DNA from 3 places in the Streptomyces sp. NPDC058307 genome. Region 2 is predicted to be linked to each of the others. Evidence: riboswitches for the same ligand, from Rfam matches in the RefSeq annotation. Region 2 holds a riboswitch; each other region holds the start of a gene.
The links. Region 2 has a riboswitch for S-adenosylmethionine ahead of ACFVYN_RS36900 (putative leader peptide). Riboswitches for the same ligand answer to the same signal wherever they lie in the genome.
Positions count from the first base shown of each region.

Region 1 (4,465 bases), on a different contig from region 2:
TCCTGCTGGTGGCCGGCTACGAGACGGCGGCCAACCTGCTCTCCAGCGGCACTCTCGCCCTGCTGCGTCACCCCGATCAGCTCGCGGCCCTGCGCGGCGACTGGTCGCTGCTGGAGAACGCGGTGGAGGAGATGCTCCGCTACGAAGGACCGGTGGAGACCACGGCGTTCCGCTACGCCAAGGAGCCGGTGGAGATCGGCGGAACGGCCGTCGACCGCGGCGAGTCGGTGGCCGTGGTGCTGGCCGCGGCCTCGCGCGACTCCCGGCGGTTCGCCGAACCCGACCGCTTCGACATCCGCCGGGACGCCCGCGGCCACATGGCCTTCGGCTACGGCATCCACCACTGCCTGGGCGCACCACTGGCCCGCATGCAGGGCGCGGTCGCTTTCCGCACGCTGCTGGAGCGCTGCCCCGGCCTCGCCCTGGACGCCCGGCCGGACGACCTCACCTGGCGCCCCAGCCTGATGCTGCGCGGGCTGCACCACCTGCCGGTCACTTTCGGCTGACAGCACCGCCGTCCGTTGTGCGGACGGCCCCCTTCGATCGCCATCGGGGCTGGATAGGGTGGGGCGCACACCTTCTACGACACCCAGGAGCGGCCCCATGAGCGCTGTGACCCCCGCTGGAGGCGACACCGCGGCGGGCCGTTCCTGGCCCGAGGTACTGAACGCCCTGCTGTACGGCCGTGACCAGAGCGCCGACGCGACGGCGTGGGCGATGGACCGGATCATGCAGGGCGAGGCGACCGACGCGCAGATCGCCGGTTTCGTGGTCGCCCTCAGGGCCAAGGGCGAGACGGTCGAGGAGATCAACGGGCTCGTCCGGACGATGTACGCGCACGCCAACGTGATCGAGGTCCCCGGCCGGACGGTGGACATCGTCGGCACCGGCGGCGACGGCGCCAAGACGGTCAACATCTCCACCATGTCGGCGATCGTCGTGGCCGGTACCGGTGCCACGGTCGTCAAGCACGGCAACCGGGCCGCCTCCTCCGCGTCCGGCGCCTCGGACGTCCTGGGGAAGCTCGGCGTCAACCTGGAGCTGACCCCGCAGCGGGTGGCCGAGGTGGCCGGGGAGGCCGGGATCACGTTCTGCTTCGCGATCAAGTTCCATCCGGCGCTGCGTCACGTGGGCGCCGCACGCGGTCAGTTGGGCATCCGCACGGTGTTCAACGTCCTCGGCCCGCTGACCAACCCCGCGCGGGTGCGGTCCCAGGCGGTCGGGGTCGCGGACCCGCGCATGGCGCCGGTCGTCGCGGGCGTCTTCGCCGAGCGCGGCAACTCCTCGCTGGTCTTCCGCGGTGACGACGGCCTCGACGAGCTGACGACCACGTCGACCTCCCGTGTCTGGGTCGTGCGCGACGGCAAGGTCACCGAGGAGAGCTTCGACCCCCGGGACGTCGGCCTCGACCTGGTGCCGGTGGAGGCCCTGCGGGGCGGTGACCCGGCGTACAACGCGGAGGTCGCGCGCCGTCTGCTGGACGGCGAGAAGGGCCCGGTCCGGGACGCCGTACTCCTGAACTCGGCGGCCGCGCTGGTGGCCCTGGACCCCGGTCCGGGGACGCTGGCCGAGCAGCTGAGGGCCGGGATGGACAAGGCCGCCGAGTCGATCGACTCCGGGTCGGCGAAGCGGACGCTGGAGCGCTGGGTGGCCGCGAGCAACGCATAGCGTCCACCAGGGTGTCGTCCCGCGATCCGGACACGGGTTGCGGGACGACGATCACCTCACGTACGTTCTTTGACCAGGTCATGAGTGACAGTCATGAGGCCCCGGCCGACTGTCCGGCAACCCTCCGTCCGTGGCGGGGTGCCCCGGGTGAAGACCAGGCCGTAGGCAGCGAGGTCTACGGCAAGCGCGGATCCCTCACGAACCCAGGGATCCTGGTCATTCGAGGGAGTCTCCTGTGAGCAAGCGAATGCGATAGGGCCGCCGAGCCCCGCCTCCGCGCACCCATCTCACCTTTCTTTTCTTTTCACGGGAGTTCCCCATGTCCGTCTCCACCGCTGCCGCCGTCCAGACCATTTGTCCCCCTCTGCCCTTTCTGGGCCGGGATGTCACCGTCCCGCTCGTCACCGGCGGCGAAGTCACCTACGCGGCGCTCGACTACGCCGCCAGCGCACCGGCCCTCCAGCGGGTCTGGGACGACGTGGCGGCGTACGCGCCCTACTACGGCAGCGTGCACCGCGGGGCCGGCTACCTCTCCCAGCTGTCGACCGACCTGTTCGAGAACGCCCGCAGGACCGTCACCGAGTTCCTCGACTGCCGCGACGACGACCAGCTGATCTTCACCCGCTCGACCACCGACTCGCTCAACCTCCTCGCCGCCGCCCTCCCCGCCGACTGCCAGGTCTTCGTCTTCGAGACCGAGCACCACGCGAGCCTGCTGCCCTGGAAGGACGCCCGGGTCAGCTACCTCGACGCCCCGCGCACCCCGCGCCAGGCCGTCCGGACCCTGGAGAAGGCCCTCGCCGACCGCGACCCCCAGGGTCCGGCCCTGGTGTGCGTCACCGGCGCCTCCAACGTCACCGGGGAGCTGTGGCCCGTACGGGAACTGGCCGCGGCCGCGCACGCCCACGGCGCCCGGATCGTGCTCGACGCGGCCCAGCTCGCCCCGCACCACCCGCTGAGCGTCCGTGACCTCGACGTCGACTGGGTCGCCTTCTCCGGCCACAAGCTCTACGCCCCCTTCGGTTCCGGCGTCCTGGCCGGCCGCGCCGACTGGCTCCGGGCCGCCGATCCCTACCTCGCGGGCGGCGGAGCCAGCCGCAAGGTCACCCGGCGCGAGGACGGGGGAGTGGACGTGGAGTGGCACGACAGCGCCGCGCGCCACGAGGCCGGCTCCCCGAACGTCATCGGTGCCTACTCCATCGCGTCGGCCTGCAAGGCGCTGACCGAGGCCGGCTTCGACACCCTGGTCGCCCGCGAGCAGTATCTGATCAAGAAGGTGAAGGGCGGCCTCGCCGAGGTCCCCGCGGTCCGCGTCCTGTCCCTCTTCGGCGACGACGCCCCCCGCGTCGGCGTGATCTCCTTCGTCGTCGAGGGCTGGAACAGCTCCCACTTCGCCGCCGCCCTGTCCGCCGAGTACGGCATCGGCGTCCGCGACGGCCTCTTCTGCGCCCACCCCCTCGTGCGCACCCTCCTCGGCAGCGACCCGCAGTCCCAGGGCGAGTGCGGCGCCCCCGAGGCCGCGCCCGGCGAGAAGTCCCTCAACGCGATCCGGGTGAGCTTCGGCGCGGGCACCCCTGACGAGCACGTGGAGCGGTTCGTGCAGGCCGTGAAGGAACTGGTCGCGGACGGTGCGAAGTGGACGTACCGCACCGAGGACGGCCGCTGCGTCCCGGCCGTCTGACGTACCGGAGTCCACCGCGCGTATACGCTCCCCCCAGCAACCGTACGGAAAGCAGGGGGAGCACGGGGTGCAGGATCTGCGCGAGACCGACCCGTCGGCCATCGGGCCCTACGAGGTCCTGGGCAGACTCGGGTCCGGCGGCATGGGCGAGGTGTATCTCGCCCAGGCGCGGGGCGGACTGCGGCTGGCCGTGAAGGTCGTACGGGCCGAACACGCCGAGGACCGCACCTTCCGCGCCCGGTTCCGGCACGAGGTGCGGGCCGCGCAGACCGTCGGCGGGGCGGGTACGTACACCGCGCGGGTCGTGGACGCGGACACCGAGGCGGCGCGGCCGTGGATGGCGACCGAGTTCGTGGCGGGGCCCAACCTGCGGGACGCGGTGCTCGACCGGGGACCGCTGCCCGCGGACGCGGTACGGCTGCTGGCCGCCGCGCTCGCCGAGGCGCTCGCCGCGATCCACGCCAAGGGCCTGGTGCACCGGGACCTCAAGCCCTCCAACATCCTGCTCGCGCCGAACGGCCCCCGCGTCATCGACTTCGGGATCGTCCGGGCCCTGGAGGGCACCGCCCTGACCCGGACCGGCGTGGTCGTCGGGTCGGTCGGCTATCTCTCGCCCGAGCAGATCCGCAACGGCGCCCAGGTGGTGCCGGCCAGTGACGTCTTCTCCCTCGGCGCGGTCCTCGCCTACGCGTCCGGCGGCAGGGAACCCTTCGGCGAGGGGCAGGATTCGGTCGTTCTGCTGCGGATCCTGACCGGTGACGTCGACCTGTCCGCCGTACCGGAGGGGCAGCTGCCGCTGGTGGAGTCGTGTCTGCGGGACGACCCCGGCGCCCGGCCGGCCCCCGCGGAACTGGTCGCGGCCGCGGGGCACACCACGGTCTCGCTGCGCGAGAGCCTGCGGCCGGGGTGGTACGCCCCCGGTGCCGTGAAGGAGCCCGAGGCCACCGTGCAGAGCGGTGCGCGCTGGGTTCCCGGGCACGACTCGGGCGAGCGGGAGAGCCGCGTCGAGTACGTGATGCCCCCGACCGCCACGGACATCCCCGAGGTCACCGACGTGACACCGGCCCCTGCCCCGCCGTCGCGGCGCCGGCTGCTGCGGGCCGTGGCGGGAGGTGC
Region 1 covers NZ_JBHVYZ010000007.1:182,198-186,662, reverse strand. Annotated here, with positions in the region: gene ACFVYN_RS08355 (cytochrome P450) at 1-506, shown strand, start outside; gene trpD (anthranilate phosphoribosyltransferase) at 604-1,668, shown strand; SAM riboswitch class IV at 1,745-1,861, shown strand; gene ACFVYN_RS08345 (aminotransferase class V-fold PLP-dependent enzyme) at 1,988-3,349, shown strand; gene ACFVYN_RS08340 (PQQ-binding-like beta-propeller repeat protein) at 3,417-4,465, shown strand, end outside.
Region 1: another riboswitch for S-adenosylmethionine. It lies ahead of ACFVYN_RS08345 (aminotransferase class V-fold PLP-dependent enzyme); the one in region 2 lies ahead of ACFVYN_RS36900 (putative leader peptide).

Region 2 (4,465 bases):
TCCCAGATCGACCCCGCCTCCTTCCGCCGGGTCGCGCAGACCGCCGAACGGGGCCTGTTCGACGCGTTCTTCCTCGGCGAGGGGCTGCGGCTACGCGAGGTCGACGGCAGGATCCACGATCTCGACGTGGCCGGACGCCCCGACGCCATCACCCAGCTCGCGGCACTGGCCGCGGTCACCCGCCGGATCGGGCTTGTCTCCACCTCCAACTCCACCTTCAACGAGCCCGCCGACCTCGCCCGCCGTCTGTCCGGACTCGATCTGCTCTCCGAAGGCCGCGCCGGCTGGAACGTGGTGACCACGGACAACGCCTGGACCGGCGCCAACTTCCGCCGCGGCGGCTACCTCGACCACGCCGACCGCTACCGCCGCGCCGAGGAGTTCCTCACCGTGGCCCGCGCGTTGTGGGACGGCTGGCAGGACGGAGCGATCGCCGACTCCGCCGGGGCACCGGAATGGTCGGCGCCCGGTGCCGTACGCCAAGTACGGCACCAGGGACCGCAGTTCGACATCGACCTCGCCCCGACGCTGCCCCGCAGCGCCCAGGGGCACCCTGTGATCTTCCAGGCCGGTGACTCCGGTGAGGGACGCGACTTCGCCGCCCGCAACGCCGACGTCATCTTCTCCGCGCACGGCAACGACTTCGACGACGCCCTTGCCTTCGCCCAGGACATCCGGCACCGGCTGCGGGCGGTCGGGCGGCCCGACGACGACCTGCGGATCCTGCCGGGCACCGAGATCATCATCGGCGCCACCGAGGAGGGGGCCCAGGAGAAGAAGCGCTGGATCCGGCTCCAGCAGGTCACCCCCGCCACGGCACTGGGCATCGCCGGACTGCTGTGGGGCATCGACCTGTCCGACCGCGACGCCGACGGGCCGCTGCCGAAGGAGGACCCGGTCGTCGCCGAGAACGACGGCTCCTTCGGGGCCCGGCGCATCGCCGACCGCGTACGGTCGTGGCCGAGTGGCGGGCGAAGGCGGAAGCCAACGGCTGGTCGCTGCGCGAGACCGTCATCGCGCTCGGCCCGCAGCGCGGGCACGTCGGCACCCCGTCCGGCCTGGCCGACAAGTTCGCCCACTTCGTGCGGCACGGCGCGGTCGACGGCTTCAACGTCACGCCGTACCTCATCCCCGACGGCCTCGACGACATCGTCGACCTGCTCGTCCCGGAACTGCAGGAACGCGGGATCTACCGCACCGAGTACACCGGCACCACCCTGCGCGAGAACCTCGGCCTGCGCGAGCCCCTCACGCACCGGTCCGCGCGGGAGCAACGGCAGGCGGGCTGACATGGCTGCGCGAGGAGCGCCCAACGCGTCCGACCGCCGGGCCATCGACGGCCCCACCGGCACCCTGAACCCGCACTCACGCGCGCGTGACGAAGGAGAACCCATGACCACCGAGGCCACCAAGACCGACTTCCATGCCTTCACCGAGACCTGGCTGGAGTGGTACCGGGCCCAGGAGGCCCGGCTCGCCGACCCGCACGGGTTCCTGGCGATCACCGGCCTGCACTGGCTCGACGACCGCCCGCAGCGCTTCCCGGACGCGCCCGGCGCGTGGCGAACCGGCCCCGACGGGGTCGTCGTAGATCTCGACGACGGCGAGGAACTGCTCGTCGACGGAACGCCGGTGCACGGTGAACACCGCTTCGGCGTGCTTGCCGAGCGCACCGGTGTCGACGCCGTCTGGGGAGACGCCGTCATCGAGGTCGCCAAGCGCGGCGGGCACGACATCGTGCGCCCCCGGCACCCCGACGCGCCGCTGCGCACGGCCTTCACCGGAACGCCCGCCTACGCCCCCGACCCGCGCTGGGCAGTGACGGGCCGTTACATCCCCTTCGACACGCCACGACCCACCACCGTCGGCGCCGCGGTCGAGGGCCTTGAGCATGTGTACGACGCTCCGGGCAGGATCGAGTTCGAGCTGGAGGGGAGCCCACTGTCGCTGACCGCGTTCCCCGGCCATGGCGCCGGCCGGCTGATGGTGCTGTTCACGGACGCGACCTCGGGGGTCACCACCTACGCCGCCAACCGGTCCCTCTCCCTGGAGCCGCCCACCGCCGACGGAACGGTCGTCCTGGACTTCAACCGCGCCGCGAACCTGCCGTGCGCCTACACGGACCTGGCCACCTGCCCGCTGCCCCCGGCCGAGAACCGGCTGCCGGTGGCGATCGAGGCCGGCCTGAAGATCCCGCGCGAGCGCGGCGGTTCCTGAGCCGGACCCGCTGCCGGCCCGACTGCCCCCGCAGCACGCCGGTTTGCGGCATTGACGTACGACGAGAGCCCTCCGTACGATCACGAACGGCATTGAGTGTCAGCGTCAAGCCCTGGCTCGCTGACCGGCAACCCTCCCCCGCGGTGGGGTGCTCCAGGTGAAAGCCCGGCGGGATCACCGACGATCTCCGCAAGCGCGAGGCCCCGTGACCGGGGCCGGAAAAGTGGAGGCCCGGTATGCGGCACGGTGGTGATCTCGGCGTCCGCTTCATCGGCGCCACCGTGTTCTCCCGGCTCTCGCGCCGGCGTCACATCGACCTCAAGCGCTCGACCAGCTGTCTCTGTCGGGCCTGACAGGCTTTCCCACCGCTGGTCGCGGTTCGGCACCCGCTGCCGCCGCGCCCGCCTGCGCCTGATCTCCGGCTGTCTTCGAGCCCCGTTTCCCGTGATCCCTGTCTGTCCAGCGCACCCCCGGCACCGGCGTCGCACCGGCCGGGGCCGCACGCCCAGGTACGGCCATGCCGCGTACGGCATCCGTCCGGGTGACACGAGTAGGAGAAGCCCTCCGTGACTGCACTTCCCCATGTCGGATCCGCCCGCTGGGCGGCATGGACCGCCCTTGTCACCACCAGTGTTCTACTGACCGCCTGCGGCTCGGGTGGCGGCGACTCCGGCAGCGGCACCGGGCAGCCCGGGTCCGGCGGCACCCTGACCTTCGCGGTGGGCTCGGACGCCGGCTGCGTGGACCCGCAGCAGGTCGCCAGCAACGAGACCATCTACTCGGTGCGCCAGATCGTGGACTCCCTCACGGACCAGGACCCGAAAACCGGCAAGATCGTGCCGTGGCTGGCGAAGAGCTGGGACATCAGCTCCGACGCCAAGCAGTTCACCTTCCATCTGCGCTCGGGTGTCACCTTCAGCGACGGGTCGAAGCTGACCGCTCAGGTGGTCAAGGACAACTTCGACGCGGTGCCCCGGCTCGGCGCGCTCGGCACCCTCGCCCAGGGCTATCTCAGCGGCGTCGAGAGCACCACGGCAGTCGACCCGCTCACCGTCAAGGTCACCTTCAAGCAGCCCAACGCCCAGTTCCTCCAGGCCACTTCGACACACTCGCTGGGCATCGAATCCTCGGCCAGCGTCAAGAAGACCCCGCAGCAGAAGTGCAGTGACGGCGTGACCGGCTCCGGGCCGTTCGTGCTGAAGCAGTACGTGCAGAACCAGTCGCTCACCCTCGCCAAGCGCGCCGGATACGCCTGGGGTTCCTCGCTGTGGACCAAGAAGGGCGAGGCATACCTGGACAAGCTGGTCTTCAAGGTCGTACCGGAGGCCGGTGTTCGGGCGGGCAGTCTCCAGTCCGGCCAGGTGGACGCGATCAGCAGTGTCGGCAAGGCCAACGAGGCAGCGCTCAAGGGCGGCCAGGTCGCCCTCCAGCGACGGGCCAACCCCGGCGTGGTGTTCGGCCTCGGCCTCAACAACTCGCGGCCGGTCCTGAACGACGCGCGCGTGCGCCAGGCCATCCTGTACGCCGTCGACCGGCAGCAGATCGCCGACACCGTGTTCCCGACCGGCACCCAGGCGGCCACCAGCGTCCTCGCCCACACCACGCCCGACTACACCAGCCTCGCGTCGGGCCTGAAGACCGACGCGGCCAAGGCCAAGTCCCTGCTGGACGCGGCCGGTTGGAAGACCGGCAGCGACGGCATCCGCACCAAGGACGGCAAGAAGCTCGGCCTGACCATCGACTGGATCCCCAACGCCGGCACCAACCAGCCCGCGTTGGAGCTGATCCAGCAGCAACTCAAGGCGGTCGGCGTCCAGGCGACCCTCAAGCAGCTCCAGGTCACCCAGCTCGCGCCGACGCTGCAGTCGGGCGACTACGACGCCGCCTGGGGAAACGTCACCCGTGCCGACCCCGACATCCTGCGCAGCTCCTTCTCCACGAAGCTGGCCAACTTCTACCGCGTGCCGACGAGCGGCCTGGACACGGCCCTGGCCGCGCAGGCCGCGACCACCGACACCGCCAAGCGCAAGCAACTGGTCGGGCAGGCGCAGCAGTTGATCGTGCAGAACGCCTACTACGTGCCGGTCGTGGAGCTCCAGACCCAACTGGCGGTGTCGAAGAAGGTGCACGACCTGAACTTCGACGCCTCCAGCCGGCTCCAGCTGCACGACACCTGGATCGGCTGACGCATGCGCCGCTATGTGATCAAACGGCTCGCGCAGGCGGTCGGCGTGCTGTGGGCGGCGTA
Region 2 covers NZ_JBHVYZ010000082.1:21,855-26,319, forward strand. Annotated here, with positions in the region: partial or broken gene ACFVYN_RS36890 (NtaA/DmoA family FMN-dependent monooxygenase) at 1-1,289, shown strand, start outside; gene ACFVYN_RS36895 (DUF1684 domain-containing protein) at 1,393-2,217, shown strand; SAM riboswitch class IV at 2,306-2,419, shown strand; gene ACFVYN_RS36900 (putative leader peptide) at 2,454-2,570, shown strand; gene ACFVYN_RS36905 (ABC transporter substrate-binding protein) at 2,784-4,403, shown strand; gene ACFVYN_RS36910 (ABC transporter permease) at 4,407-4,465, shown strand, end outside.

Region 3 (4,465 bases), on a different contig from region 2:
CAGGAAGTCCGCGTCCGCGCCCAGCCCGTGCACCCCGATCCTGGTCTCACCGAGCCCGTCCGCGAACTCCGTACAACAGGCCGTGAACGCGTCCGCCCAGCGCTGGGTGAGGAAGCCGAGCCGGTCGGCGCCCAGCATGCCCCGCAGCAGCCGGCCCGCGATGTCGTCGGGCAGCATCCGGAAGTAGTCCACCGGCGCCCACGGCGTGTGCGAGAAGTGGGCGATGCGCAGGTCGGGACGGAGTTCACGGAGCATCCCCGGCACCAGGCACAGGTGGTAGTCCTGGACCAGGACCGCCGCCCCCTCGGCCGCCTCCTGGGCGAGCGCCTCGGCGAAGGCGCGGTTGTACGTCTCGTACGACGCCCACTGGCGCCGGAACTCCGCGTCGAAGGACGGCTCCAGCGGGGTCTGGTACAGCAGGTGGTGGACGAACCACAACACCGAGTTGGCGATGCCGTTGTACGCGTCGGCGTGCACGTCGGCCGGGATGTCGAGCATGCGGACCCCCGGCTCGCCGACCCCGCGCCGGACCGCCTCGCGGTCGCCGTCGCCGAGCGCCGAGCACACCCACAGGGAGTCCGCGTCGGAGCCGATCGCAGACAGGCCCGAGACCAGCCCGCCGCCACCGCGTTTGGCATGCAGCGAGCCGTCCTCGCGCGTTTCGTACGAGACCGGGCCGCGGTTGGACGCGACCAGCACCTGAGCAGCACTGTTGGTTGACGCCATACGCCTCAACCTAGCCCGGCCCCCAAACGCTCAAACGTACGGATGCGCACTTGCGCGCGGTGACGCGACCTTCCGGCGCGCGGTGACGCGACCTTCCTCCGCGCGCTTACGCGACCTTCCGCTCCGCGTACTCCGCGATCTCCACCATCGGCGGCCGCTCCTCGGTGTCCACGGAGTACGTCCGCGGCTCGAAGCCGTCCCGGCCCCGCTCGAACTGGGTCAGGGCGGGCCGGATCATATGGCCGCGGGCCAGCCTCAGCTGGGCGGTGCGGTAGATCGCGGCGGACATCCGGCCCAGGGCCTGGCCGTCCTGGTGGCGGTGCTTGCGCACACCGACGTCGACCTGGGCGAGGGCGTCGAGGCCGACCAGGTGCAGGGCGTCGACCAGCATGCCCAGCTCGATGCCGTAGCCGACCGGGAACGGCAGCTGCTCCAGCAGCGAGCGCCGGGCCGCGTACTCGCCGCCCAGCGGCTGCACGAAACCGGCCAGCTGCGGCCAGTGCATGTTCAGCAGCGGGCGCGCCATCAGCTCGGTGACCCGGCCGCCCTGTCCGGCGGCGCCGCCCAGGGGACGGTCGTACATGCCCTTGACCAGGTCGACCCCGGGGTCGGTGAGCAGCGGGCCGACGATGCCGGAGACGAACTCCGAGGAGAACTCCTTCAGGTCGGCGTCGATGAAGCAGACGATGTCCCCGCTGGTGACCAGCAGGGAGCGCCACAGGACCTCGCCCTTGCCGGGCACGGCGGGTATGCGCGGGAGGATGTCGTCGCGGTGGACGACCCGCGCCCCGGCCGCGGCGGCGACCTCGGACGTGCGGTCGGTCGATCCCGAGTCGACGACGACGATCTCGTCGACGAGCGGGACCTGTTGCATGAGGTCATGACGGATCACGGCGACGATGTCACCGACCGTCTCCTCCTCGTTGAGCGCGGGCAGGACGACACTGACGGTCTGCCCCGAGCTCCGCTTCGCGGCCATGATCCGGTGGAGCGGGCGATCAGTCGCGGACCAGGACCTGGTGGCCAGCCAGCGCTCGACTTCGTTCAGCACAGTGCGCGGCTCCTTAGCGTGTGATCCATCTCGCGGTTCGGACGTCTCTCTCAACTGTCCTGGTCGTCGGTTACAGTCTTGAACAACGCGGATGACCATCGCATGTCCGAGGTGGCCGCCGTTAACAACTTCATACCGCTCATCCAGAGGGGCAGAGGGATACGGCCCGATGAAGCCCCGGCAACCCTCCAGTCGGTTCTCGTAGCGATCGCTGACGATCGTCTCCGCGAGGCTCCCGGCTCGGGAAGGTGCCAAATCCGTCTCACGGCGAAGTGCGTCGTGAGGAAGATGAGGAGAAAGGGCCTCGCCTCCATGGCTGCGCAGACTGTTGCAAGCACCACGAACTCCGTCGACCTGGGTCCCGCCGCGGCGCTGAGCTGCCGCGAATGCGGCCACCGCGTCCCGCTCGGCCCGGTCTTCGCCTGCGAGGAGTGTTTCGGCCCGCTTGAGATCGCGTACGACTTCTCGGCCTACGAAACCGAGGAACTCCGCAAGCGCATCGAGGCGGGACCTTCGAACATCTGGCGCTACGCCCCGCTGCTGCCCGTCCCCGCGGACGTGGCGGACAAGCCCAACATCAACCCCGGCTGGACCAAGCTCGTCAAGGCCGACAACCTCGCCCGCGAGCTCGGCGTCACCGGCGGCCTGTACATCAAGGACGACTCCGGCAACCCGACGCACTCCTTCAAGGACCGCGTCGTCGCGCAGGCCATCGAGGCAGCCCGCGCCTTCGGCTTCACCACCCTCTCCTGCTCCTCCACCGGCAACCTCGCCGGCGCCGTGGGTGCCGCCGCGGCCCGGGCCGGCTTCCGCTCCTGCGTGTTCATCCCGCACGACCTGGAGCAGGGCAAGATCGTCATGGCCGCGATCTACGGCGGCGAGCTCGTCGGCATCGAGGGCAACTACGACGACGTGAACCGCTTCTGCTCCGAGCTGATCGGCGACCCGGCCGGCGAGGGCTGGGGCTTCGTCAACGTCAACCTGCGGCCGTACTACGCGGAGGGGTCCAAGACCCTGGCGTACGAGATCTGCGAGCAGCTGGGCTGGAAGCTCCCCGACCAGCTGGTCGTGCCGATCGCCTCCGGCTCGCAGCTCACGAAGATCGACAAGGGTCTGCAGGAGCTGATCAAGCTCGGGCTCGTCGAGGACAGGCCGTACAAGATCTTCGGCGCGCAGGCCGAGGGGTGCTCGCCGGTGTCGGTGGCGTACAAGGCCGGGCACGACGTGGTCCGCCCCCAGAAGCCGGACACCATCGCCAAGTCGCTGGCCATCGGGAACCCCGCGGACGGCCCGTACGTGCTGGACATCGCGCGTCGTACCGGCGGTGCGGTGGAGGACGTGAACGACGAGCAGATCGTCGACGCGATCAAGCTGCTGGCGCGGACCGAGGGGATCTTCGCGGAGACCGCCGGTGGCGTGACGGTGGGTGTGACCCGCAAGCTGATCGAGAACGGCGTCCTCGACCCGACGAAGACCACGGTGGTGCTGAACACCGGCGACGGTCTCAAGACCCTGGACGCGGTGGCCGGTACCGGGCTCACCGCCACGATCCGTCCGAATCTGGACTCTTTCCGAGAGGCTGGCCTCGCATGAGCGTCAACGTCCGCATCCCCACCATCCTGCGCACCTACACCGGCGGCCAGGCCGAGGTGCAGGCCGAGGGTGGGACCCTCGCCGAGGTCATCGCCGATCTGGAGAAGAACCACACCGGTATCGCGGCGCGTGTTCTCGACGACCAGGGCAAGCTGCGGCGGTTCGTGAATGTGTACGTGAACGACGACGATGTGCGGTTCGAGCAGGGGCTGGAGACGGCGACGCCCGACGGGGCCGGAGTCTCCATCATCCCGGCGGTCGCCGGCGGGTGACCGTATGACTGGTCATTACCTTCGGTAACAGAAATTACCGAGAGTTCATCCGATTGCCCTCTCCGCCAGAGAAGCGGAGGGGGCAATTCTCTATGGTTGAGCACGGTACAGTTGGGGAAGCTGCTGCTTCCTTCATGCCGGGCGCATATGAGTTCTGACTTCGGATGCGACGAGAAGTAGCCAAAGTGTGTGGGTTCTTTGCCACTTATGCTCCTTTTGTGGGGCCCGACTTGCCCCGGATTCGGGCGAATTCTTACTACATTCCGGACCCCTTCCGTCCAGAATTCTCGTCCGATTGACCTGTTGCAGACGGCAGTTGGACAGATACATTCAGCCGCGGTCGACGCGTTCCGGCGCACGCCCCCAACCATGTGGGGGGTGAGGTCTGACCCGGATCCATGAAGTGTGGATCCGTGCAAGGGCCAGTAATAGGGGAGTTAGGCATGGCTCAGGGCACCGTCAAGTGGTTCAACGCGGAGAAGGGGTACGGCTTCATCGCGGTCGACGGTGGTGCGGATGTATTCGTCCACTACAGCGCGATTCAGATGGACGGCTACCGCACCCTTGAAGAGGGCCAGCGGGTCGAGTTCGAGATCTCGCAAGGTCAGAAGGGGCCGCAGGCGGACATGGTCCGTCTCGCGACTGGCTGAAGCACGCGCCGGGTAACAACAGCGTCGTTCTTCGTTCTTCTTCGGAGGGCTCGTACCCCATGGGGAGTCATGGGTACGGGCCCTTCGGCATGTGTGCGGTTGGCGGGTGCGGGTGCGGGTTCGGTGGGGGCGGGCGTTTTGCGCAGTTCCCCGCGCCCCTGGATGCCTGCGGC
Region 3 covers NZ_JBHVYZ010000066.1:13,854-18,318, forward strand. Annotated here, with positions in the region: gene ACFVYN_RS33785 (trehalose-6-phosphate synthase) at 1-726, opposite strand, end outside; gene ACFVYN_RS33790 (glucosyl-3-phosphoglycerate synthase) at 833-1,777, opposite strand; SAM riboswitch class I at 1,914-2,072, shown strand; gene thrC (threonine synthase) at 2,090-3,370, shown strand; gene ACFVYN_RS33800 (MoaD/ThiS family protein) at 3,367-3,642, shown strand; gene ACFVYN_RS33805 (cold-shock protein) at 4,086-4,292, shown strand.
Region 3: another riboswitch for S-adenosylmethionine. It lies ahead of thrC (threonine synthase); the one in region 2 lies ahead of ACFVYN_RS36900 (putative leader peptide).